One region of the Actinomadura sp. 9N215 genome, then DNA from elsewhere that is predicted to be linked to it. Evidence: riboswitches for the same ligand, from Rfam matches in the RefSeq annotation. Region 1 holds a riboswitch; each other region holds the start of a gene.
The links. Region 1 has a riboswitch for thiamine pyrophosphate ahead of thiC (phosphomethylpyrimidine synthase ThiC). Riboswitches for the same ligand answer to the same signal wherever they lie in the genome.
Positions count from the first base shown of each region.

Region 1 (7,524 bases):
CGGCCCCCGCGCGCTCACCTTCGCCGAGGCCGTCGCCGAGATCGGCCGCGCCGCCGGACGCGACGTCCCGTTCGTCGCCGTCCCCCTGGACGACTACGCGGCCGAGCTCAGGCGGCAGGGACTGCCCGACGACCTCGTCGAGTTCCTCACCTACCTGTTCGGCACCGTCCTGGACGGCCGCAACTCGCAGCCCGCCGACGGCGTCCGCCGGGCGCTGGGCCGCGACCCGAAGGACTTCGCCGACTACGCCCGGCAGACCGCGGCCAGCGGCATCTGGTCCAGCTGACCCGCACCGTTACGAGAAATGGAGCACGACGATGAAATCCGCACTCGCCGGGGTCTCGGTGACCCTCTCGATCATCATGGCGGCCGGCATGGCCGGGACGTTCTTCGGCTTCTCCACCGGCGTGATGCCGGGCCTGAACGCGGCCAAGCCGTCGTCGGCGATCGACGCCATGCAGGGCATCAACCAGAAGATCCAGAACCCGCTGTTCATCGCGATGTTCCTGCTGGTGCCGGTGCTGGCGGTCGCGGCCGGGGTGCTGCTGCTGACGCTGGACCAGAAGTCCGCGGCCATCCTGTTCTTCGTCGCCGCGGGCGTGTACTTCGTGGGCGCGCTCGTCCCGAGCTTCGCGGTGAACATCCCGCTGAACAACGACCTGGACGCCGCGACGATCCCGAAGGACGCGGCCGAGGCCGCGAAGGTCTGGTCGGACTACACCGGCCGCTGGACGGCCTGGAACCACGTCCGCGCCGTCTTCAGCTGGGCGAGCCTCCTCGCGATGAGCCTCGGCGTCTACTACTGGGGCAAGAACGACTGACACCGCCCGCCCCACGGAAACGCGCCCCACGGAAACGCGGCCCACGCTCCGCCCGGAGCCTGGGCCGCGTCCCCATGCTCTCGCAGTTCAGAGAACGACCCGTCCCAATGCCCGCCGGTGAGGAGCGAAGCCCGTTCTGGAGGCTTACGATCTTTGGATGAGCGGTGTCTTCGCGATCAGCGACCTGCACGTCGGGTTTCCCGAGAACCGTGCGTTCGTCGAGCGGCTGCGGCCCGCGTCCGGCGACGACTGGCTGATCGTGGCCGGCGACGTCGCCGAGCTCGTCTCCGACGTCGAGTGGACGCTCCGCACGCTGCGCGAACGCTTCGCCACCGTCATCTGGACGCCCGGCAACCACGAATTGTGGACCGTGAAGAACGACCCGGTGCGGCTGCGCGGCGAGGCCCGCTACCGCGCGCTCGTCGACATGTGCCGGCGCCACGGCGTGCTGACCCCCGAGGACCCGTACCCCGTGTGGGACGGCGAGGGCGGGCCCGTGACCATCGCGCCGCTGTTCCTCCTGTACGACTACACGTTCCGGCCGGAGGGGACGTTCACCAAGGAGGAGGCCCTGGAGGTCGCGCACGAGGCGGGCGTCGTGTGCACCGACGAGATCTACCTCCACCCTGATCCGCACCCCACCCGCGAGGCCTGGTGTGACGCGCGGATCGCCTACAGCGAGGAACGCCTGGCCGCCCTGGAACCGGGGACGCGGACGGTGCTGGTCAACCACTGGCCGCTCGTCCGGGAACCCACCCGCGTCATGTGGTACCCCGAGTTCGCGCAGTGGTGCGGCACGGTGCGCACCGCCGACTGGCACGACCGGTTCGGCGCGGTGTCGGTCGTGTACGGGCACCTCCACATCCCCCGGACGGTCTGGACCGGCGACGTCCCGCACATCGAGGTGTCGGTCGGCTATCCCCGCGAATGGCGCAAACGGAAGGGCGGCGCGCCGCGCGGCCCCCGCCGCGTCCTGCCCGTGCCGGAGACGGAATGATCGAGCGCATCCTCCCGGCGTGCGTCGCCACCGCCGCCGCCTACGCCGACCCGCCGGAGGCCGCGCTGCTGCCCGGGGAGGAGGACGCGGTGGCGCGGGCCGTGGAGAAGCGGCGGCTGGAGTTCACGACCGTCCGCTGGTGCGCCCGCCGCGCGCTGGCCGAGCTGGGCGTCCCGCCCGCGCCGATCCCGCGCGGGGAGCGGGGCGCGCCGTGCTGGCCGGACGGCGTCGTCGGCAGCATGACGCACTGCGACGGCTACCGCGCCGCCGCCGTCGCCCGCGCCCGCGAGCTGGCGTCGCTCGGCATCGACGCCGAGCCGCACGCCCCGCTGCCCGACGGCGTCCTCGACGCGATCGCCCGCGCCGAGGAGCTGCCGCACCTGGACGGGTTACGCCGCGCGTCCCCCGGCGTCCACTGGGACCGGCTGCTCTTCTGCGCGAAGGAGGCCGTCTACAAGGCGTGGTTCCCGGTCACCCGCAGGTGGCTCGGCTTCGAGGACGCCGCCCTCGCCTTCGACCCCGCCGGGACGTTCACGGCCCGGCTGCTCGTCCGCGACGCCCCGTTCGCCTCGCTCGACGGCCGCTGGACGGCGGGAAACGGCCTGATCGCCACCGCGATCGCCGTGGAACCCTGACAACCCCTACCGCTCTTTGGAACCGCTACCGCGTCTTGCCGGGGACCAGCCCGGCGATGGCGACGGCCAGCAGCCGGTCGGCCGCGTCCGGCTCCCCCTCGGTGACGATCGCGATCGCGCCCGCGAGCCGCAGGGCGTCGGCGAACACGGCGTCCGCCGGCACGTCCCCGGCGTCCTGGGCGCGCCGGAACAGCGCCTCGCCCGCGTCGCGCATCGCCCGGCACGCCTCGGACGGCTCGGTCCGGTCGTCCCGCAGCGACGCCACGGCGGAGGCCGCCATCCCGCGGAACGCCGTGGTCTGCGCGATGAACGCGCGCAGCCACGCCGTCAGCGCCTCCCCGGGCGCGGGCCAGACCAGGAGCTCGCGTCCCGTCGCCGCCAGCGCGTCGTAGCCGTCGGCGAGCAGTGCCTCCAGGAGGTCCTGGCGTGCCGGGAAGTGCCGGTAGAGCGTCCCGATGCCGACGCCCGCCAGCCGCGCGACGGCCTCCAGGGAGGCGCCGGCCCCGTCGCGCTGGAACATCTCCCTGGCCGCGGCCAGGAGCCGGGCGCGGTTGCGGCGCACGTCGGCGCGCATCGCCCTGGCCGGGGCGGTCTTCGGCGTGTCGTCGCTGGTCACCTGAGTCGTCGGTCCTTCCCGGAGGGCCGGCGGCGATCCGGGGGATCCGCGGCGTTGGAACGGTCCCTCGATAGTAGCGGCGCGGCGCCGTCGCCGGGTCGCCGGCCTCGCCGGGAAGCGGAGAGGCCCGCCGCGGCGCCGTCCGCGGCGGGCCTCCGGCCCCTGGGGCGGGTGGGCCTCAGGCCCGCCCGCGCCGCCTGGTCAGCCGCCGCCGGGGGACAGCGGCAGGTAGACGCGGCCGCCCGCGGCCTTGAACTCGTCCGCCTTCTCGCGCAGGCCCGCCGCGAGGGCGTCCTCCTCGGCGAGGCCGTGCTCGTCGGCGTACCGGCGGACGTCCCGGGTGATCTTCATCGAGCAGAAGTGCGGCCCGCACATCGAGCAGAAATGCGCCGTCTTCGCCGGGGCGGCCGGGAGCGTCGCGTCGTGGAAGGCGCGGGCGGTGTCCGGGTCGAGGGACAGGTTGAACTGGTCCTCCCACCGGAAGTCGAACCGCGCGTCCGACAGCGCGTCGTCCCACGCCTGCGCGCCCGGATGCCCCTTCGCCAGGTCGGCGGCGTGCGCGGCGATCTTGTAGGCGATGACGCCGGCCTTGACGTCGTCGCGGTCCGGCAGCCCGAGATGCTCCTTCGGCGTGACGTAGCAGAGCATCGCGGTGCCGTGCCAGCCGATCATCGCCGCGCCGATCGCCGAGGTGATGTGGTCGTAGCCGGGCGCGATGTCGGTCGTCAGCGGGCCGAGCGTGTAGAACGGCGCGCCGTCGCACCACTCCTGCTGCAGGTCGACGTTCTCCTTGATCTTGTGCATCGGGACGTGGCCCGGGCCCTCGTTCATCACCTGGTTGTCGAACTCGGCGGCGATCCTGGTGAGCTCGCCCTGGGTGCGCAGCTCGGCGAACTGCGCCTCGTCGTTGGCGTCGGCGATCGAGCCGGGGCGCAGGCCGTCCCCGAGCGACCACGTGACGTCGTACGCGGCGAAGATCTCGCACAGCTCCCTGAAGCGCGTGTACAGGAAGTTCTCCTCGTGATGCGCCAGGCACCACGCCGCCATGATCGACCCGCCGCGGGACACGATCCCGGTCTTGCGCCGGGCCGTCAGCGGCACGTACGGCAGCAGCACCCCGGCGTGGACGGTCATGTAGTCCACGCCCTGCTCGGCCTGCTCGATCACCGTGTCGCGGAACACGTCGAAGGTCAGCTCGGCGGGGTCGCCGCCGACCTTCTCCACCGCCTGGTACAGCGGGACCGTTCCGACCGGCACCGGCGAGTTCCGCAGGATCCACTCGCGGGTGGTGTGGATGTCCCTGCCCGTCGACAGGTCCATGATCGTGTCGGCGCCCCAGCGGGTCGCCCACGTCATCTTCTCGACCTCGTCCTCGATGGACGACGCCACCGCCGAGTTCCCGATGTTGGCGTTCACCTTCACCAGGAAGTTCCGGCCGATGATCATCGGCTCGGTCTCGGGGTGGTTGACGTTGGCGGGCAGCACCGCGCGGCCCGCGGCCAGCTCGTCCCGGACGAACTCCGGCCGCACGCCCTCGCGCAGCGCCGCGAACTCCATCTCCGGCGTGATCTCGCCCCGCCGCGCGTACGCGCGCTGCGTCACCGCGCCGCCGGACGCCCGGCGCGGCCGCCGCGGCAGGAAATCATCCTGGACCGCTTGTGATCGGGACGACGCCTTGCGGCCGTCGTCCTCGGGGCGGGCAGCCCGGCCCTCGTACGGCGCGGTGTCGCCGCGCCCGGCGATCCACGGCTCCCGCAGCGCGGGCAGCCCCCTGCGGACGTCGGTCTCCGCCGCCGGATCGGTGTACGGCCCGGACGTGTCGTATAGGACGACGCTGTCGCCGCTGGTCAGTGGCACGTCCCGCATCGGGACGCGGATGTCGGGGCGCGAGCCCCGCAGGTACGTCTTGCGGGCGGCTGGAACCAAAGGTTCGGTCATGACGACTCGATCTCTCCCTACGCCGGCATTACCCGGTCAGGTTCATGCGGTCAGCGGCCGTCCCAGCCGCTATCTCAGCCCGGTTCGCCGGGCCCCCGCGATCTGTCGTACTCGACGCTAACCCGGCGCACCCCGGTTGCGGCAACCGCCGTCCATGGGATAAGGCCGCGGTGACCGCCCGGGTCGGCAGGCGGGGCGCCGGAGGGTCGGGCCAGTGGGCGGGTCAGGAGGGCTGGCGCGCGAGCCGCACCACCATCGGCAGCGCCAGGGTGAGGGTGCGCAGCGGGTCCGGTGCGGACCGCGAGCGCTCCAGCCACATGCCGCCGTCGTCGGCGCCGCTCCCCGTCCGCAGCGACGCGGACTCGCGCCCGTCGATCCCGGTGACGACGTGCCGGTCGCCGTCCTGCCGGGTGGTGCCGAGGAGCATCCCGCCGGCCGTGTGGAAGGACGGCTCGCGCGACCCGTTGATCACGCCGATGAGCCGTCCGTCCGCGCCGTACACGCGCATGCGGCCGCCGGTCAGCCAGGACGTCTTCTTGAAGGCGAGCAGCCTGCCCGCGTGGGGGTCGCGCAGGACGATCGTCCGGCGGCCCCGGCCCCGGCCCCGGCCGGGCTCGCGGCGGAAGCGGCCCTCGCCCGCCGCGCGCCTGGCGAGCCGCCCGCACGGGACGGCGACGAGGGCGCCGCCGCCCTGGTCGCGGTAGCGGCCCTTGCCGTCCACCAGGACGCGGTCGGCCCTGGCCAGCGCGTCCGCCGGCGGCCGCGCGACCTCCTCGCCCTCGTCGTCGAGGACGCGCCAGCGGACGCCGAGGCTCTCCGTCGCCGCGGCGCGCACGGCCGGGAGCCAGCCGGAGGGGAGCGACCGGTCCCGGAGCAGCGTGGCCGCGCCGCCTTCCACCTTCGCGACGTCGCCGACCTCCGGCGCCGCCTCGGGGTCGAACCAGACCGTCCAGACCGGGTCGGCGACCGGCCACACGATCCCGACCGCGTCCACCGCCGCGGCCGGGACGACCGCCCTCCGCTTGCCGCGGCGCAGGACGAGACCCTTCTCCCCGATGGTCACGACGAGCCGGTTACGGAAGATCACGAGGGCCCAGAGAACGGCGGCCACGGCGACGAGCGCGCCGCCCCCGCCGTACAGGGCGATGACCCTGCGGGCCTCATCGGGCTCCCACGCCCCGCCGCCGGCGCGCATGGACAGCGGGACGAGGAGGCCGGCCGCCAGCGCGGCCAGGCACACCCGCAACGGCCACCGGTAGGCGCCCCGGCCGAGCGTGATCCGCAGTTCCGGGGGGACGGTCGGGGGAGCGACGGACACTGTCAGCCCTTCGTGATGGCGTCTGCAGAAACGGGGATCTGCATGGGCGGAGCGTACTGAATCGCGCCGGAGGCGGGGCGATGTGCGTAGATCGTCGGGCTTGGAGAAAATGGTCGGGTGGTGACGGTGCCCCGGAGCGGTGTGACGGCGCGAGACGCCGCGTTCGCGGCGCCGCTGGCGTGCGTCGCGGCCGTCGTGGCGGTGATGTGGCCGGGCGTCCGCGACCTGGACGCGGCCGGAGCGCTGCTGCTGGTCGCCGCGCACGCGCCGCTCGCGGTGATCAGGCGGTGGCCGACGCCGGGCCTGGTGGCCCTGCTGATGCTGGCGCTGCCCTACCACCTGCTCCAGTACCAGCATCACGCGCTGGTGCCCGCCGAGGTGATCGCGCTGTTCGCGTACGCGGTGCTCGGGCGGCGGGTCCGGGTCGTCCTCACCGCGGCGGGCGTGCTGCTGTTCGTGTGCGTGATCGGGATGTCGCTGCGGGTGGGCGGCGCGTCGGTCCGCGAGCAGATCGCCGTGATCGAGGCCGTCGTCTCCGTCGTGATCGCCGTCCAGGTGTGGCGGGTGCACCGGGCGCGGCTGGCGACGATCACCGAGCGGGCCGAGCGGGCCGAGCGCACGCGGGAGGAGGAGGCGCGGCGCCGCGTCGCCGAGGAGCGGCTGCGGATCGCCCGCGACCTGCACGACCTCCTCGCGCACAGCATCACGGTCATCGGCGTCCAGGCGGGGGCGGCCGCGCATCTCGTCCGCGGGGACCGGCCCGTCGACCGGACGGAGCTGGCGGAGGCGCTCTCCTCGATCGCCGACACGTGCCGCGACGCCCGAGCGGAGCTGCGCGGCACGCTGCAGGTCCTGCGCGGCACCGACGTCGAGACGACCGGGACGCTGCCCGGCCCGGACGGCATCGCCGACCTCGTGCAGGCCGCGCGCGGCGCCGGGATCGAGGTCGAGCTCGACGACTCGGGCGCCGGGCCGCTGCCGCTGCCGCCCGAGGTCGGCGTCGCGGCGTACCGGATCGTCCAGGAGGCGCTGACCAACGTCGTCAAGCACGCGGCGGCGGAGCGCGTCGCGGTCACGCTGTCCCGGGACGGCGGCGGGCTCGTCGTGCGGGTCGCCGACGACGGGATCGGGCCGTTCCGGGGTGTGCGGGGGAGCGTCCCCGCACAGGAGAGCCAGGCATCGGGCGGCTTCGGGATCCT
Region 1 covers NZ_JBIRBA010000005.1:263,446-270,969, forward strand. The annotation lists gene ACH34T_RS11435 (NAD(P)H-binding protein) at 1-286, shown strand, start outside; gene ACH34T_RS11440 (DUF1772 domain-containing protein) at 318-821, shown strand; gene ACH34T_RS11445 (metallophosphoesterase family protein) at 979-1,818, shown strand; gene ACH34T_RS11450 (4'-phosphopantetheinyl transferase) at 1,815-2,453, shown strand; gene ACH34T_RS11455 (TetR/AcrR family transcriptional regulator) at 2,479-3,069, opposite strand; gene thiC (phosphomethylpyrimidine synthase ThiC) at 3,271-5,007, opposite strand; TPP riboswitch at 5,003-5,116, opposite strand; gene ACH34T_RS11465 (hypothetical protein) at 5,231-6,325, opposite strand; gene ACH34T_RS11470 (sensor histidine kinase) at 6,467-7,524, shown strand, end outside.

Region 2 (7,524 bases), on a different contig from region 1:
GCGTGTCGTCGGCGGTGAACAGCCAGCGGATGGTCTCCACGTCGTCGTACCCGGCGTCCGACAGGAGCGTCAGCGTGCCGGGCAGGCCCTTGATGACCTGGCCGTCCTTGATGAACGCGGCGGGCACCATGGGCTCGCCCTCCCGGCGCACGGCGAGCAGGCGGTGCTCGCTGATGAGCTGCTTGATCCGGTTGGGCTTGATCCCGAGTCGCCCGGCGGCCTCCTTGAGGGAGAGCCATTCGCCCGCGAGGGCGTCGGTCCGGGGGTCCAGTGCGCTGTCAACGGTTGCGTGCATCTGCGTCACGACCCCTTGCTACCACGCCTTCGGAACCCTCAAACCCCCTGAACAGCCGTTACCGTCCGGCGGCGCTCGCTATCGGCGAACGGCCTGGCGGACGGGCACGTCGGGGTCGGCGATCGCCTCGGCGTCCACGGGCGCGCCCGCCGCGATGGCGCGCCTCGCCTGCACCAGATCGCGGGGCCGGTCGACGGCGAGGACCGCGTCGAGCCGGTCGCCGGTCAGCCACACGGCCGTCCACTTCCGGCCGGACGGGTCGCCGCGCTGGACGATCCGGTCGGACGCCGCGTGGCTCCCCGCGTACTGCACCATGCGTCCGAACTGCTCGGACCAGAAGTAGGGGGCGGCGTCGTACACCGCGTCCTGGCCGAGGAGCGTCGCGGCGGCGACGTCGGGCGCGTTGAGGGCGGTGTCCCAGTGCTCGACGAGGAGCCGCCGCCCGTACCGCGCCGACCACCAGGCGGCGCAGTCGCCGACGGCGACGACGTCCGGGCGGGCGGACCCGGGCTCCTCCGCCCCCGCGTACGCGCGGAACGACCCGTCGGTGACCACGCCCCGCTCCAGCAGCAACCCGGACCCCTCCAGCCAGGACAGGTCCGGACGGACACCGACGCCGACGACGACCTCGTCCGCGTCGATCCGGCCGCCCCCGGCGAGGACGAGACCGCCGTCCCGCACCTCGGCGACCTTGACGCCGGTGCGCAGCTCGACGCCCGCCTCCGCGTACCAGGGCGCGGTGAGCGCGCCGGCCTCGGGGCCGAGCGCGCCGGCGAGCGGCGTGTCCGCGGCCTCGACGACGGTCACGGCGCAGCCCCTCCTCGCGGCGGCGGTCGCGACCTCGGCGCCGATCCAGCCCGCGCCAACGATGACGATCCGGGCGCCTCCGGTGAGCCGGGACCGCAGGTCGCGGGCCTCCTCGATGGTGCGCAGGACGTGCTGGGGCCCGTCCCCCGGAAGCGTGATCGGGACGGCCCCGGTCGCGATGACCAGCCCGTCGAACGGAAGGTCGCCCGCCGTGGACGCGACGACGCCACCGCGCGCGTCCGAACTGTGCGCGTCCAAACCGTGCGCGTCCAGGCGGAGGCCGGTGGCGCGCTCGCCGAGCAGCAGTTCGCAGCCCAGCGCGTCCCAGTCGGCGTCGACCGTGGTGTCGTCCGTCTCGCCCGCGAGGACGGCCTTCGACAGCGGCGGCCGGTCGTAGGGCGGATGCCGTTCGGCCGAGACGAGGGTCAGCCCGCCCTCGTACCCCCTGCTCCGCAGCGACTCCACGGCGCGCAGGCCGGCCAGCCCGCCGCCCACGACGATGACCCTCTCCATGAGAATCACCCTAAACGGCCGCCTTTCCCGCTGGACGCTTGTCCGGACAGTGCTCACGCCCCCGGGGACGTAAGGTGGAGAGCGGGCAAAACAGCACAAAGCGCGGGAGTCCGGTGCGACCGGGCTGAGAGGGCGGCTGGAACGGGCCGCCGACCGCCACGACCTGATCCGGATCATGCCGGCGAAGGGAGCGCGCATGGAGATCGTGATCATCGGCGCCGGGGTCATCGGCCTGGCCACCGCCTGGCGGGCCGCCGCGGGCGGCGCCGGCGTCACGCTGGTCGATCCCGAGCCCGCGAGCGGCGCGTCCGCGGTCGCCGCGGGCATGCTCACCCCGGTCAGCGAGCTGACCTACGGCGAGGAGCCGCTGCTGCGGCTGGGCCTCGCGTCCCGCGACCGGTACGGCGCGTTCGTCGCCGAGCTGGAGGAGCTCACCGGCCTGGAGACCGGCTACCGCACCGACGGGATCATCGAGGTCGCGTTCGACGCCGACGACCTGAAGTACCTGGACGACCTGCGCCGCTTCCAGGAGAGCCTCGGCATCCCGGTCGAGGCGCTGACCGGCCGGGAGTGCCGCCGCCTTGAGCCGATGCTCGCGCCGGGCGTGCGCGGCGGCCTGCTCGCCCCCGAGGACGGCTCGATCGACCCGCGCCGGCTGACTCCGGCGCTGCTCGCGGCGGGCGAGAAGCTCGGCGTCCGGCTCGTCCGGCGGCGGGCGGCGGGGATCGTCGTCGAGCGCGACACGGCGGTCGGGGTCCGGCTCGACGACGGGACGACCGTCGGCGCCGACCGGATCCTGCTGGCCGCGGGCCCCTGGTCGGGCGACCTCGACGGCCTGCCACCCGGGACCGTTCCACCCGTCCGTCCGGTCAAGGGGCAGGTGATCAGGCTCCGCGCCAGGACGCCGTTCATCGGCCGCTCCACGCGCGGGATGGTGAAGGGCTCGTCGGTCTACCTGGTGCCGCGCCTGGACGGCGAGATCGTCGTCGGCGCCACCCAGGAGGAGCTGGGCTTCGACACGCGCGTCACGGCCGGCGGCCTGTGGGAGCTGCTGCGCGACGCCCGCGAGCTGCTGCCCGGCGTGACCGAGCTGGAGTTCGCCGAGGTGTCGGCGGGCCTGCGTCCCGGCTCGCCCGACAACGCGCCCGTGATGGGGCCGTCCGCGCTGCCCGGCCTCGTCATCGGCACCGGGCACTTCCGCAACGGCATTCTGCTCACCCCCGTCAGCGCCGACATCCTGTCAGCGACGCTGCTGGACGACCCCGTCCCCGACGTCGCCGAACCGTTTTCGCCAGGCCGCTTCTCCTCCGAGGTGCACTCATGAAGGTGATCGTCAACGGTGAGCCGCGCGAGCTGCCGGACGGCGCGAGCGTGGCCGAGGTGATCGCGTCCGTCGCCGGGACCGCGTCCGGCGTGGCGGCGGCGGTGAACGACGAGGTCGTCCGGCGCTCGGCGTGGGAGGCGACGACGCTGCGCGACGCCGACCGCCTGGAAGTCCTGACCGCCGTCCAGGGAGGCTGACGAGGCATGGAGGACACCGTGGAGACGGAGCCGCTGGTCATCGCGGGCGAGGAGCTCGGCTCCCGGCTGATCATGGGGACCGGCGGCGCGCCGAGCATGCACGTCCTGCGCGAGGCGCTGGCCGCGTCCGGGACGGAGCTGACCACGGTCGCGATGCGGCGCGTCGACCCGTCCGCCCGCGGCTCGGTGCTGGACGTGCTGACCGAATCCGGCATCCGCGTGCTGCCGAACACGGCGGGCTGCTTCACGGCGGGCGAGGCCGTCCTCACCGCCAAGCTGGCCCGCGAGGCGCTCGGCACCCACTGGGTCAAGCTCGAAGTGATCGCGGACGAGCACACCCTGCTGCCCGACCCGATCGAGCTCGTCGACGCCGCCGAGCAGCTCGTCGACGACGGGTTCGCCGTCCTGCCGTACACCAACGACGACCCCGTCCTGGCGCGCCGCCTGGAGCAGATCGGGTGCGCGGCCGTGATGCCGCTCGGCTCGCCGATCGGGTCGGGCCTCGGGATCCGCAACCCGCACAACATCGAGCTGATCGTCGAGCGGGCGGGCGTCCCGGTCATCCTGGACGCGGGGCTCGGCACCGCGTCCGACGCCGCGCTGGCGATGGAGCTGGGCTGCGACGCGGTGCTGCTGGCGACCGCCGTGACCCGCGCCCGGCACCCGGCGCGGATGGCGGCGGCGATGCGGCACGCGGTGGAGGCCGGACGGCTGGCCCGGCTCGCCGGACGCATCCCGAAGCGCCGCTACGCCCAGGCGTCCTCCCCCTTCGAGGGCCTGGCGACGTCGTAGCGCCATCGAACGTCGTAGCAACTCTAAACGCCCACCCTTAGAAATATTCGCTGGACCTGAAATGTCGGCGCCAGCAGACTGAGGGACGTCCACCAAGCCCGGCGTGCCGCAACCCTGGGCGTCGCTTCGGTGTTCGTGGAAGCGTCCACTACCTAAGGTGCGTCACATGCAGCAGGACAGCGGCCCGCGCGTCGACAGGCTCGCCGTGGCGGCCGCCATGGTGACGGTGGTGCTCTGGGCGTCCGCGTTCGTCTCGATCCGCAGCGCGGGCGCCGAGTACAGCCCCGGCGCCCTCGCCCTCGGCCGCCTCCTCTCGGGGACGGTCGTGCTCGGCGCGCTGTGGCTCGTCCGGCGCGAGGGGCTCCCGCCGAAGGCCGCCTGGCCGGGCATCGTCACCGCGGGCGTCCTGTGGTTCGGCGCGTACATGGTCGCTCTGAACTGGGGCGAGCAGCTCGTGGACGCCGGCACCGCCGCCCTCGTCGTCAACATCGGGCCGATCCTGATCGCGCTCCTCGGCGGCTGGCTGCTGAAGGAGGGCCTCCCGCCCCGCCTGCTCGCCGGGATGGCCGTGTCGTTCGGCGGCGCGGCCGTCGTCGGTCTTTCGATGTCCGGCGAGGGCAGCTCGTCGGTCGGCGGGGTGCTGCTCTGCCTGCTGGCCGCCGTCACGTACGCGGCGGGCGTCGTCAGCCAGAAGCCCGCGCTGCGGCACGCCTCGCCGCTGCAGTTCACGACGTTCACCTGCGCGATCGGCGCGCTCGCCTGCCTGCCGTTCTCCGGCCAGCTCGTCTCCCAGGCCGCCGACGCGCCCGCCGGCGCGACCTTCAACGTGGTCTACCTGGGCGTCTTCCCCACCGCCATCGCGTTCACCACCTGGGGATACGCGCTCGCCCGGACGTCCGCGGGGAAGATGGGCGCCACCACCTACGCCGCGCCCGCCCTCGTCGTGCTCATGTCGTGGCTGTTCCTCGGCGAGGTCCCCGGCCTGGTCACGCTCGCCGGCGGCCTGCTCTGCCTCACCGGAGTGGCCGTGTCCCGCAGCACCAGGTCGCCGCGCCGCCGGACGCCCGCCGTCCCGGAGGACGCCGCCCCCGCGGAATCACACTCCGGGCTCATCGATGCTCATACTCGCGACTGATGAGGACCTCGCCGTTCCGCCCGTAAACTCGCACCGATGGACACGACGGTTGCCGATCCCCTCGTCGGGCGGGTGCTCGACGGGCGCTACCGCATTGAGTCCCGCGTCGCCCGGGGCGGCATGGCCACGGTCTACGTCGCCCGCGACATCAGGCTCGACCGCGTCGTCGCGATCAAGGTGATGCACGCCGGGCTCGCCTCCGACGACGACTTCGTCGCCCGCTTCATCGGCGAGGCCAAGGCCGCGGCGGCCCTGTCCCACCCGAACGTCGTCGCCGTCTACGACCAGCGCACCGACGGCGAGCACGTCTTCCTGGTGATGGAGTACGTCGCCGGGCACACGCTCCGCGACGCGCTCACCTCCCTCGGCCGGCTCGGCCCCCGCGCCGCGCTGGAGATCATGCAGCCGGTGTTGGCCGCGCTCGGCGCCGCGCACCGCGCCGGGCTCGTGCACCGCGACGTCAAGCCGGAGAACGTCCTGATCACCGAGGACGGCCAGGTCAAGGTCGCCGACTTCGGCCTCGCCCGGGCCGAGACCGCGAGCAAGATGACCAAGACCGGCGTGCTCATCGGGACGGTCGGCTACCTCGCGCCCGAGCAGGTCATGTCCGGCGACTCCGACGTCCGCTCGGACGTGTACGCCGCCGGCGTCATGCTGTTCGAGCTCATCACCGGCCGCCTCCCCCACCAGGCCGACACGCCGCTCGCCGTCGCCTACAAGCACGTGAACGAGACGGTGCCGCCGCCGTCCAGCGCCGTCCCCGGCGTCCCGCTCCGCGTCGACGAGCTGGTCACCGACGCGACCAGCCACGACCCGCGGCGCCGCCCGCAGGACGCGAACCAGTACCTCGCCGAGGTCGCCGAGGTGTTCGGCGGCCTCCCCCGCGACTTCGACCGCCGCCTCGAAGAGCAGAACGCCGCCGGCGCTCCGGAGGGCCCGCCCGCCGGCGGGCGCACCGCCGTCCTCGACGCGGCCACCCTGCCGCCCGCCTACGCGCCCGAGCGCACGAAGGCCGACCGCGCCATCGGCGCGCTGACCGGCCGGTACGTCCTCGTCGCCCTCGGCGTGATCGCGGCGATCATCCTCGGCTGGGCCGTCTGGTACCAGACGTCGGGGCAGTACGAGCACGTCCCGTCGTCCATCGTCGGGATGAAGGTCGCCGACGCCCGCGACCGGCTGGAGAGCGCCGGCCTGGACGTGCGGACCGCGAAGGCCGTCTACGACGACCGCGTCCACAAGGGCGGCGTCGCCAAGTCCGACCCGCCCGCCGGAGCCCGCGTCGCCAAGGGCGACACCGTCACGCTGACGCCGTCCAGGGGCATCACGCCCAAGGAGGTGCCCGACGTCGAAGGCAAGACCCTGGAGGAGGCCAGACAGACCCTCCAGGACGAGGGCTTCACCGTCGGCCGGACGAGCACCACCCCCTCCCAGACCACCGCCAGGGACCGGGTCATCGGCACCGACCCCAAGGCGGGCGAACGGCGGTCCCCCGACGAACCCGTCGGCGTCATCGTCTCCAGCGGCATGTCGATGCCGGGCCTCATCGGCGAGAACGGCGACGCCGCCGCCAACCAGCTGCGCTCGATGGGCCTGAACGTCAAGGTCGAGAAGAAGAAGGTCGACGGCAAGCCCGCGAACACGGTCGTCGAGCAGAATCCGGACGAGGGCACCGGCGTGTCCCGCGGCGACGACGTCACGATCGTCGTCAACCAGCGCGACTGCCTCATCGACGCGGGCCCGTTCCAGATCGGCTGCGACGACGAGGGCGAGGGGAACCAGAACATCCCCGTCCCGAACCTGGTCGGCAGCGACGTGGACGACGCCAAGGACGCCCTGGAGGACTCCGGCTTCAAGGTCAACGTGACGGGCCTCGGCGGCGACGTCGTCCGCTTCCAGTCGCCGAGCGGCGGCGAGGCCCGCCGCGGCTCCACCGTCACCCTCGTCCGGGGCCCCTGACCGGCTAGGCTGAACGGGCGATGACATCTCACAACCCCGTCGGGGCGCACGTCCCCGTGGCCGGCGGCCTGGCCACCGGCGGCCTGAAGTACGCCGCCGAGATCGGCGCCGAGGCCGTGCAGGTCTTCGTCGCCAACCCGCGCGGCTGGGCCCTCCCCGAGGGCAGGCCCGCCGAGGACGAGAAGCTCCGCGCCGCCGGGATTCCCGTCTACGTCCACACGCCGTACCTGGTCAATTTCGGCTCCCCCAGCCAGGAGACCCTGGCCAAGTCGATCGCGACCGTCCGCCACTCCCTCACCCGCGGCCGCGCCATCGGCGCCCTGGGCGTGGTTGTCCACACCGGCTCGGCGGTCACCCAGACCTACGACGAGGCCATGGCGCAGGTCCGCGACCACGTCCTCCCCCTCCTGGACGAGATCCCCGACGACGGCCCCGACCTCCTCCTGGAGCCCATGGCCGGCCAGAACCACATGCTCTGCGCCAAGGTCCAGGACCTGGGCCCGTT
Region 2 covers NZ_JBIRBA010000019.1:178,909-186,432, forward strand. The annotation lists gene ACH34T_RS28745 (Rv2175c family DNA-binding protein) at 1-295, opposite strand, end outside; gene ACH34T_RS28750 (NAD(P)/FAD-dependent oxidoreductase) at 374-1,615, opposite strand; TPP riboswitch at 1,708-1,822, shown strand; gene thiO (glycine oxidase ThiO) at 1,812-2,939, shown strand; gene thiS (sulfur carrier protein ThiS) at 2,936-3,136, shown strand; gene ACH34T_RS28765 (thiazole synthase) at 3,143-3,928, shown strand; gene ACH34T_RS28770 (DMT family transporter) at 4,095-5,063, shown strand; gene pknB (Stk1 family PASTA domain-containing Ser/Thr kinase) at 5,100-7,019, shown strand; gene ACH34T_RS28780 (deoxyribonuclease IV) at 7,040-7,524, shown strand, end outside.
Region 2: it holds a riboswitch for thiamine pyrophosphate, as region 1 does, so the genes downstream of both, thiO (glycine oxidase ThiO) here and thiC (phosphomethylpyrimidine synthase ThiC) in region 1, are expected to answer to the same signal.

Region 3 (7,524 bases), on a different contig from region 1:
GCCAGATCGGGGACGACGGCGTGGGTGGCGGGAGCGACCCTTCCGTTCTTACCGGTCGGTGACCTGGGGGCCCGCAGGACGGCCCAGACCGTGGTGGCGCCGTCCTCGTGGCGGACGCCCCAGCCTTCGGAGAGGGCCTCGACGATGCCGAGTCCGCGCCCGCCGAGCGAGGACAGGGTGCCGGGGCCGCGGCGCGGCTCGGTCTGTGCGCCGCCGTCGCTGACCTCCAGTTCAAGGAGGTCGCCGCGGCGCAGCCAGCAGACCCTGACCTGGCCGGACGGCAGGGGCCGCGCGTGGCGGAGGGCGTTGCTGAGAAGCTCGCTGACGATGACGCTGGCGTCGTCGACGATGGTCTCGTAGACGCCCGAGTCGACCAGCTCCGAGCTGAGGCGCTTGCGAGCGACCGCGACGCTGGACGGTGCGTGTGGGAGCAGTACGACGCTCGACGCCCTCACCTCCCCGTGGTTCCGTGTGCTCGGATGAGTCCCGTCACCGCTCTTCCAGTACGACCGAAATGCCCTGATGGCCAGGACCGGAAACCCGAACGGTTCATTCGCCACCTGCACAACGAGTCACCGGCCATCCGGTCACGGTGATCACCCCCGGATCGGAATCCCGTCACGAACGGCAACCATCCAAGGATCTATCCAGCCAACGGCGGATTTACTCCTCGGGCGCGCGTTTCGTCCATCACACCCCGCCGGGACCGTACTTTCCCGCAGAGAGCCGCACGCAAGACACGTTGCGGCAACATGAATCCGCTGGTCACGGGGGTCTCACCACGGCAGGCAGACCCCTGTTCCGTTACGGTGAGTAGCGAAACGGCGCCTCGTCCTGACGCTGACGCGAGGGGTTGACTACGAGCCGCGACCGCGCGTCAGGGCGCCGCCCGGAGGACGAGCCGCATGCACGTGCCGTCGCCCGCGTGCGCGCCACCTGCGGGTCCGCGCCCTTCCGTCTCGTCCAGAAGGACGTTCGGGTGGCGCACCGACCCGTCCGCCTGAAGGGCCGCGTCCCCGAGAGGCGCCCCTATGTGAGATCCCTCACTTTTGCCGTTCTGGGCCGGATGAGCCGGGTGAACCGGCCGGGCCGGGTGCGCGGAGATCGTTCCGCCCTGCGCCTCCGTGAGCCGTTTGACGATGTACAGGCCGAGCCCGATGCCGCCGAACCGCCGCCGGTCCCCCGCGTCGCCCTGGACGAACCGCTCGAAGATCCGCTCATGGTCGCCGGGCGGGATGCCGACGCCCTCGTCCGTCACGGTCACCACGATGTCGGCGCCCTCGCGGACGGCCCGGACGCTGACCGTCCCGCCGTCCGGCGAGTACTTGAACGCGTTCTCCAGGAGCTGCCCGAGGACGATGTCGGTCGCCATCGCGTCCCCGCTGCAGGGCGGCAGCCCCGGCGCGATCTCCAGCTCGACCCGGTGCAGCGGTGACAGCGACCTGAATCCGCCGACCACGCCCTCCAGCACCCGCGCCAGGTCGAACGACTCGATCGTCACGGTCAGCTCGTCGGCGCCCGCGCGGGAGCCGAGCAGCAGGTGCTCGACGAGCCGGCCGAGCGACTGGGCGCGCTCGGCGATGGTGGCGACGGCGGCGCGGCGGTCGTCGTCGGACAGCTCGTCCCACCGGTTGACCAGCGTGGACGCGAACCCCTGCACGACCGTGATCGGGGTGCGCAGCTCGTGGCTTGTGGTGGCGAGGAACAGGTCCTTGGCTTCTTCGAGGGCCTTCGCCTCCGACACGTCGCGGAAGTCGACGACCAGCTCGCCGGTCTCCTCGATCTCGGCGGCGAGCACGTTCAGCCACGTCCCGGACTCCAGCCGGAACGTCAGCATCTCGCCGAGCGCGGGCATGTCGAACGGCAGCGGCCGTCCGATCGCGTCCTCCGGCGGGATGCCGGTGAGGGTGTGCGCGGCGGGGTTCCACTGCCGGACGACGAGGTGGTGGTCGAGCACGGCGATCCCGTCCGCGCTGGAGTCGATCACGGCGCGCTCGTGCGCCCGCTGCCGGACGACCTCCGCGTACGCGACGGCGTTGCCGACCGCGACGCCCGCGTGCCCGGCGAGGAGCTCCAGCAGTTCGAGCTCGGTGTGCCCGGCCTTGCTCCCGGAGAACAGCGCGTACAGCGCGCCGTAGGGCCGGTTCTGCAGGTACGACAGCCCGAGCGCGATCGTGTGCAGCCCGGACAGCTCGGACCAGATCAGGTCGCCGAGGCGCTGCTCGCCGGTCGTCAGCTTGACGGTCTTGCCCGACCGCAGCAGCTCCCCGACCAGGCTCGTCTTGAGGTCGGCGGACGTGCCGCGCATGTGCTCCGGCAGCCCGGACATGCTGACCAGCCGCAGCCGGTCGCCCTCGATCCGCACGAAGCCGCCAGCGTCCGCGCCGGTCAGCTCGATCAGCGCGGTGGTGATCCGGTCGAGGACGACGGCGAGGTCCAGCTCGGCGTTCAGGTCGGCGACGATGTCGTTCAGCCGGCGGACGAGCCGGGCCCGCTCCGTCATGTGGTGCTGGACGATCTCGTCCTCGTCGACCGGGTGGTACACGCCGACCCAGCCGAGCGGCGTGCCGGACGGGTCCTTCAGCAGGCTCGTGTCGATCCGGACGTCGATGAGGCGGCCGTCCCGGTGGAACCGGCGCGTCGCGATCGAGATCTGCCCGCCCTCGGCCTCGGCGGGGTCGTCGGCGGCGCCGGTACGCCGGGTGAGGAGCCGTTCCTGGACGGCGTTGTGCTCGGCCTTCAGCTCGTCGGGGACGATCGGCGGCACCCGTCCGACCATCTCCTCGGCGGTCCAGCCGAACATCCGCTCGGCGGCCGGGTTCCACACGGTGACCCGGTGCCGCTGGTCCACGGCCACGATCGCGTCGGCGGCGCTCTCGATGACGGCGCGCGCGATCGGGTCATGGACGTGGTGATGCACGCCTGTCATCGTGCCACCGGTCTCCGGCGTGGCGCCGGGTAACTTACGCCGAAAGTTTCCACTGCGACGCCGAGCAAACGGAAACCTTACTTTCCGGTAAGGCTACCGTCTGGTAATCCGGCCGATGAGGAGCGCGGCCGCCCCGGCGACCAGGAACGACAGCAGCGAGGCGCTCATCCAGCTCTGCGGCGCGAAGTGCAGCGCGTCCTGGACGTCCCGCCAGAAGCCCGCCCACCGGCCGACGGTGCCGGGGTTGATGAGCTGGTACACGACGAACCCGATCGCCCAGGCGGCGATCATGCCCCAGCGGGACGGCGCCGTCCGCGACACGTCCCAGCCGCCGTCGCGCCCGCGGCGGCGGCCCAGGAACCGGCGGCCCAGGAAGAAGTCGGCGGCGAGGACGCCGAGCATCGGCACGAACACCGATCCGATCAGCGACAGGAACCCCGCGTAGTCGCCGATGTCCAGCGCCAGCGCGAGCACCGTGATGACGACGCCGAGCGCCACGCTCAGCACCCGGCGGTCGGCGCGCGGGACGAGGTTCTGGATCGACACGGCCGTGGAGTAGGTGTCGGCGAACGACTGGTCCGCCTCGCGCAGCACGAACACCGCGAAGAACACCACGCCGAGCGTGACGTTCAGGAACGGGTCGAAGACCTTGGCCGTGTCGCCCGCGACGAGCGCCAGCGCCAGCAGCCCGAGGACGTACGCGACGATCTGCGTGACCGAGTACCCGGCGGCCGCCGCGCCGAAGGCCGCCCGCTCCGTCCGGGAATGCCGGGTGTAGTCGGCGGCGACCGGGACCCAGGAGATCGACACCGCCAGGGCCGCGTCCGCCCCGATCCAGAACCCGCCCCACGATCCGTCCGTGAGGTCGGGCAACGGCTCGCGCAGGAGCTGGACGTAGAAGTACACCAGTGCGATCGCCACGGCGACGGTGACGTACCGCCGCAGCAGCCGCACCGAGCCGAGCGGCCAGATCGTCAGCACCGTCGTGACGGCCCCGGCGGCGACCACGTAGCCCCAGCGCGGCACGCCGTCCCACAGCTCGCGCGCCGCGTCCGCGATGACGATCAGCTCGAACGTGCCCCAGCCGACGAGCTGCGCGACGTTCAGCACGGTCGGCGCGTACGACAGCCGCGCGCCGAACAGCCCGCGCAGCAGCACCATCGCGGGCTGCCCGGTGCGCGCCCCGGGGACCGCGGCGAGGCCCAGCATCAACCCGCCCAGGACCGTTCCAACGGCCATCGCCACGATGCCCGCCATGATCGACAGGGTGGGGAGCCCTTCGGCGTCCGGCGCCAGGACGGTATAGGCCCCCGAGAAGGCCAGCAGGCTGACCCCGAGGTTCGCCCAGAACGCGCTCTGATCCCAGAATCCGAGGACCCTGGGCGCGGGCTCGTCGAGCGTGAACGGAGCCTCGTCGTTCGGACGCGCCCCACCGGCGCGCGCATCAACCTCAGACGTCACGGGGACACACACTCCCTACGCCGGCATTACCCGGACAGGTTCCTGCGGTCGGCGACGCCTCGAAGGCCGCCCTCTCAGCCCGGCTTGCATCCGTCCGGCTTGCGCTGGTTCTGCCTGCGCCCAGGCCCTGCCTGCGCCAGTTCGGCTGGCGTCAGATCGGTCTGGAATCCGGCCGGTGCGGCCCGAGCTCCCGCGGTTATCGGTCGCGCCGATCGTACAACCGCCCGACCCACCCCAAAAGGGCGTAGATCACCTCAATCGGAACTGATCACAACGAGCCGGGCCCGTCCGGCCACTTATGGCCCGGCCACCTCAGGCCACGTACGGGCGTCCATCGGACGGTGTGCAGGCGGCCGTCAGGCCACGTACGGGGCGCCGTCGCCGCCGCCCTCCATCGGACGGCCCGCCTCGACCCAGCCCTTCATCCCGCCGTCGACGTTCCTGGCCAGCCAGCCCGCCTGGTTGAGCGCCACCGTCACCTGCGCGGACCGCGCCCCGGACCGGCAGATCACGAAGACCTCCTGGTCCCGGGGGATCTCGCCGGCACGATCACCCAGCTGGCCCATGGGGATGTGGACCGCCGCGGGCGCGTGGCCCGCGTCCCACTCGTCCTGTTCCCGGACGTCCAGCAGGTAGCCGTCCTGCGGGACGTCGGCGGCTCCCACCGCCGGCACGTCGTCCCCGAAATTCATCACACCCCCATGGAACCGCGCGAAGCCCCCCTGCGTCGAATCACCCATGCGGTATCGGACGCTCCTTTTCGCGTCGCCCGGACTGGCCCTGGCCCTGTCCATGACCGCCTGCGGCGACGAACAAGCCAAGGGGACCCCCGCCGACAAGCCTTCGGGCACGACGTCCGTGCAGCCCTCCGGCACGCCGGCGGACACCCTCACCGTCAATGTCAAGGCCTCCAAGGAGGCCCCCGCCAAGACCTGGACGCTGAACTGCGCCCCGCCGGGCGGCGACCATCCGAAGGCCGCCGACGCCTGCGCGGCCCTCACCAACGTCAAGGACCCCTTCAAACCCGTCCCCAAGGAACAGCAGTGCACCATGATCTACGGCGGCCCCGAGCTCGCCACGGTCAAGGGCACCTGGAAGGGCAAGGAGATCGACGCCAAGTTCTCCCGTGACGACGGCTGCCAGCTCCACCGCTGGACGCAGGTCGGCCCGCTCTTCGGCAACGTCCCGAAGGTCCGCTGAACGAGCCATCCCCGTTCCGGCTCCGTCCAGAAGTCACGACAAACGACAACCCACAGGCCCCGCCCGGTCGACCGGACGGGGCCTGTGGGTTGTTTCAGGAGGCGGGCGGGTTATTTCAGGAGGCGGGACATGCGGCGGTCGGCCAGGGGCTTGCCGCCCGTCTGGCAGGTCGGGCAGTACTGGAGGGACGAGTCCGCGAAGGACACCTCGCGGACCGTGTCGCCGCAGACGGGGCATTTCTGGCCGGTCTTGCCATGGACGCGCAGGCCGGTCTTCTTCTCGCCCTTGAGGTCCTGGGCCTCCAGCCCGCGAGAGCGTTCCACGGCGTCGCGCAGGGTGGTGACGATGGCGTCGTGCAGGGTCGCGACGTCGTCCTCGGTCAGCGAGGCGGCGATCTTGAAGGGGGACATCTTCGCGACGTGCAGCACCTCGTCGGAGTAGGCGTTCCCGATTCCCGCGATCACCTTCTGGTCGCGCAGCAGCCCCTTGATCTGGGTGCGCTTGCCGTCCAGGATCGCGGCGAGCGCGGCCGGGGTGAACGCGCCGTCCAGCGGGTCGGGGCCGAGCGATGCCACGCCGGGGACGTCCGCCGGGTCGCGGACGACATAGACCGCGAGGCCCTTCTTCGTCCCGGCCTCGGTCAGGTCGAAGCCTGAGCCGTCGTCCAGATGGACGCGCAGCGCCAGCGGGTTCTTGCCCCCCGGCCGGACGGGCCTGGCCGGGATCTCGTCCCGCCACCGCAGCCACCCGGCACGCGCCAGATGGATCACCAGGTGCGGGCCGTCGACGTCCAGGTCGAGGAACTTGCCGTGCCGGGCCGCGCCCGTGACGGTCAGCCCGCCGAGCGACTGCACCGGCGGGTCGTACGTCTTCAGCGCGGAGATGGCGAGAACGTCCACGCGCGCGATGACGTGTCCGACGACGCGCTCCCGCAGGAATCCCGCCAGCGCCTCCACCTCAGGTAGCTCAGGCATGGATTCAGTATCGGCGACGAGGGTCGATGCCGGTGTCCACAGGGCTGTGGAAGCCTGTGGAAAAGCCTGTGTACAACTCCGGATTCGGCGGCGCGTGCGGCGTTTTCAGGGGCGATACCTCGGCGAATCCCCGCAAACCGGCGGACGGTGGCAGGGACGGGCCGTCACCCAGGGTGTGGATAACTTCCGTGTAACGACCCGTCGGTAAGCGGTGCGCAGGGGTGTTCGGTGGGCTCGGCGGGGGTGTGACCGGGATCTCGAAATAACCCCTAGGGGGTACGGGTTGCGAGGGGTGTGCCGTTATGGCAGCATGAGGGCCGTCGGATACCCCCTAGGGGTACAGTCAAAGGGAGTCGCCAATGAGCACCGCCACCGCCACCTACACCGTCACCGGGATGACCTGCGGCCACTGCGTCAGCGCTGTCACGGAGGAGGTCACGCAGATCACCGGCGTGACCGCGGTGGACGTCGACCTGCCGACCGGCCGGGTCACCGTGACGAGCGACGCGCCCCTCGACGACGCCCTGGTCAAGGACGCCGTCGAAGAGGCCGGTTACGAGCTGAAGCCATGATGGCGCGCACCTCGCCCGACGCGGGGTGCGCCCCCTGAGTTCCGTGCCTCCGGGCACCGGGTTGGAGTGATCGGAATGAACAGCGCGATCAAGCTGGGAGCCTACGTCGCCGGGCTGGCGGTCGTCTTCGGCGGCGCCGCCGGGGTCGGCAAGATCGTCGGGCCGGTGGGCGCGTCGGCGGAGACCGCCTCCCACGACGGCGGCGGGCACGGCGGAAGCGGCAGCGGAGGCCACGGAGGCGAAGGCGCCGCGTCGCATGCGCCTGGTGGACTTCAGGTCTCCGAGGACGGGTACACGCTCGTCCCGCGGAGGACGACGCTGACCCCCGGCAAGCGGACCGACTTCCGGTTCACCATCACCGGGCCCGACGGCAAGCCCGTCACCGGGT
Region 3 covers NZ_JBIRBA010000003.1:578,426-585,949, reverse strand. The annotation lists gene ACH34T_RS08240 (ATP-binding protein) at 1-455, opposite strand, end outside; gene ACH34T_RS08235 (PAS domain-containing protein) at 878-2,920, opposite strand; gene ACH34T_RS08230 (purine-cytosine permease family protein) at 3,023-4,390, opposite strand; TPP riboswitch at 4,385-4,494, opposite strand; gene ACH34T_RS08225 (rhodanese-like domain-containing protein) at 4,747-5,082, opposite strand; gene ACH34T_RS08220 (SSI family serine proteinase inhibitor) at 5,129-5,590, shown strand; gene ACH34T_RS08215 (Fpg/Nei family DNA glycosylase) at 5,701-6,564, opposite strand; gene ACH34T_RS08210 (heavy-metal-associated domain-containing protein) at 6,924-7,136, shown strand; gene ACH34T_RS08205 (hypothetical protein) at 7,212-7,524, shown strand, end outside.
Region 3: it holds a riboswitch for thiamine pyrophosphate, as region 1 does, so the genes downstream of both, ACH34T_RS08230 (purine-cytosine permease family protein) here and thiC (phosphomethylpyrimidine synthase ThiC) in region 1, are expected to answer to the same signal.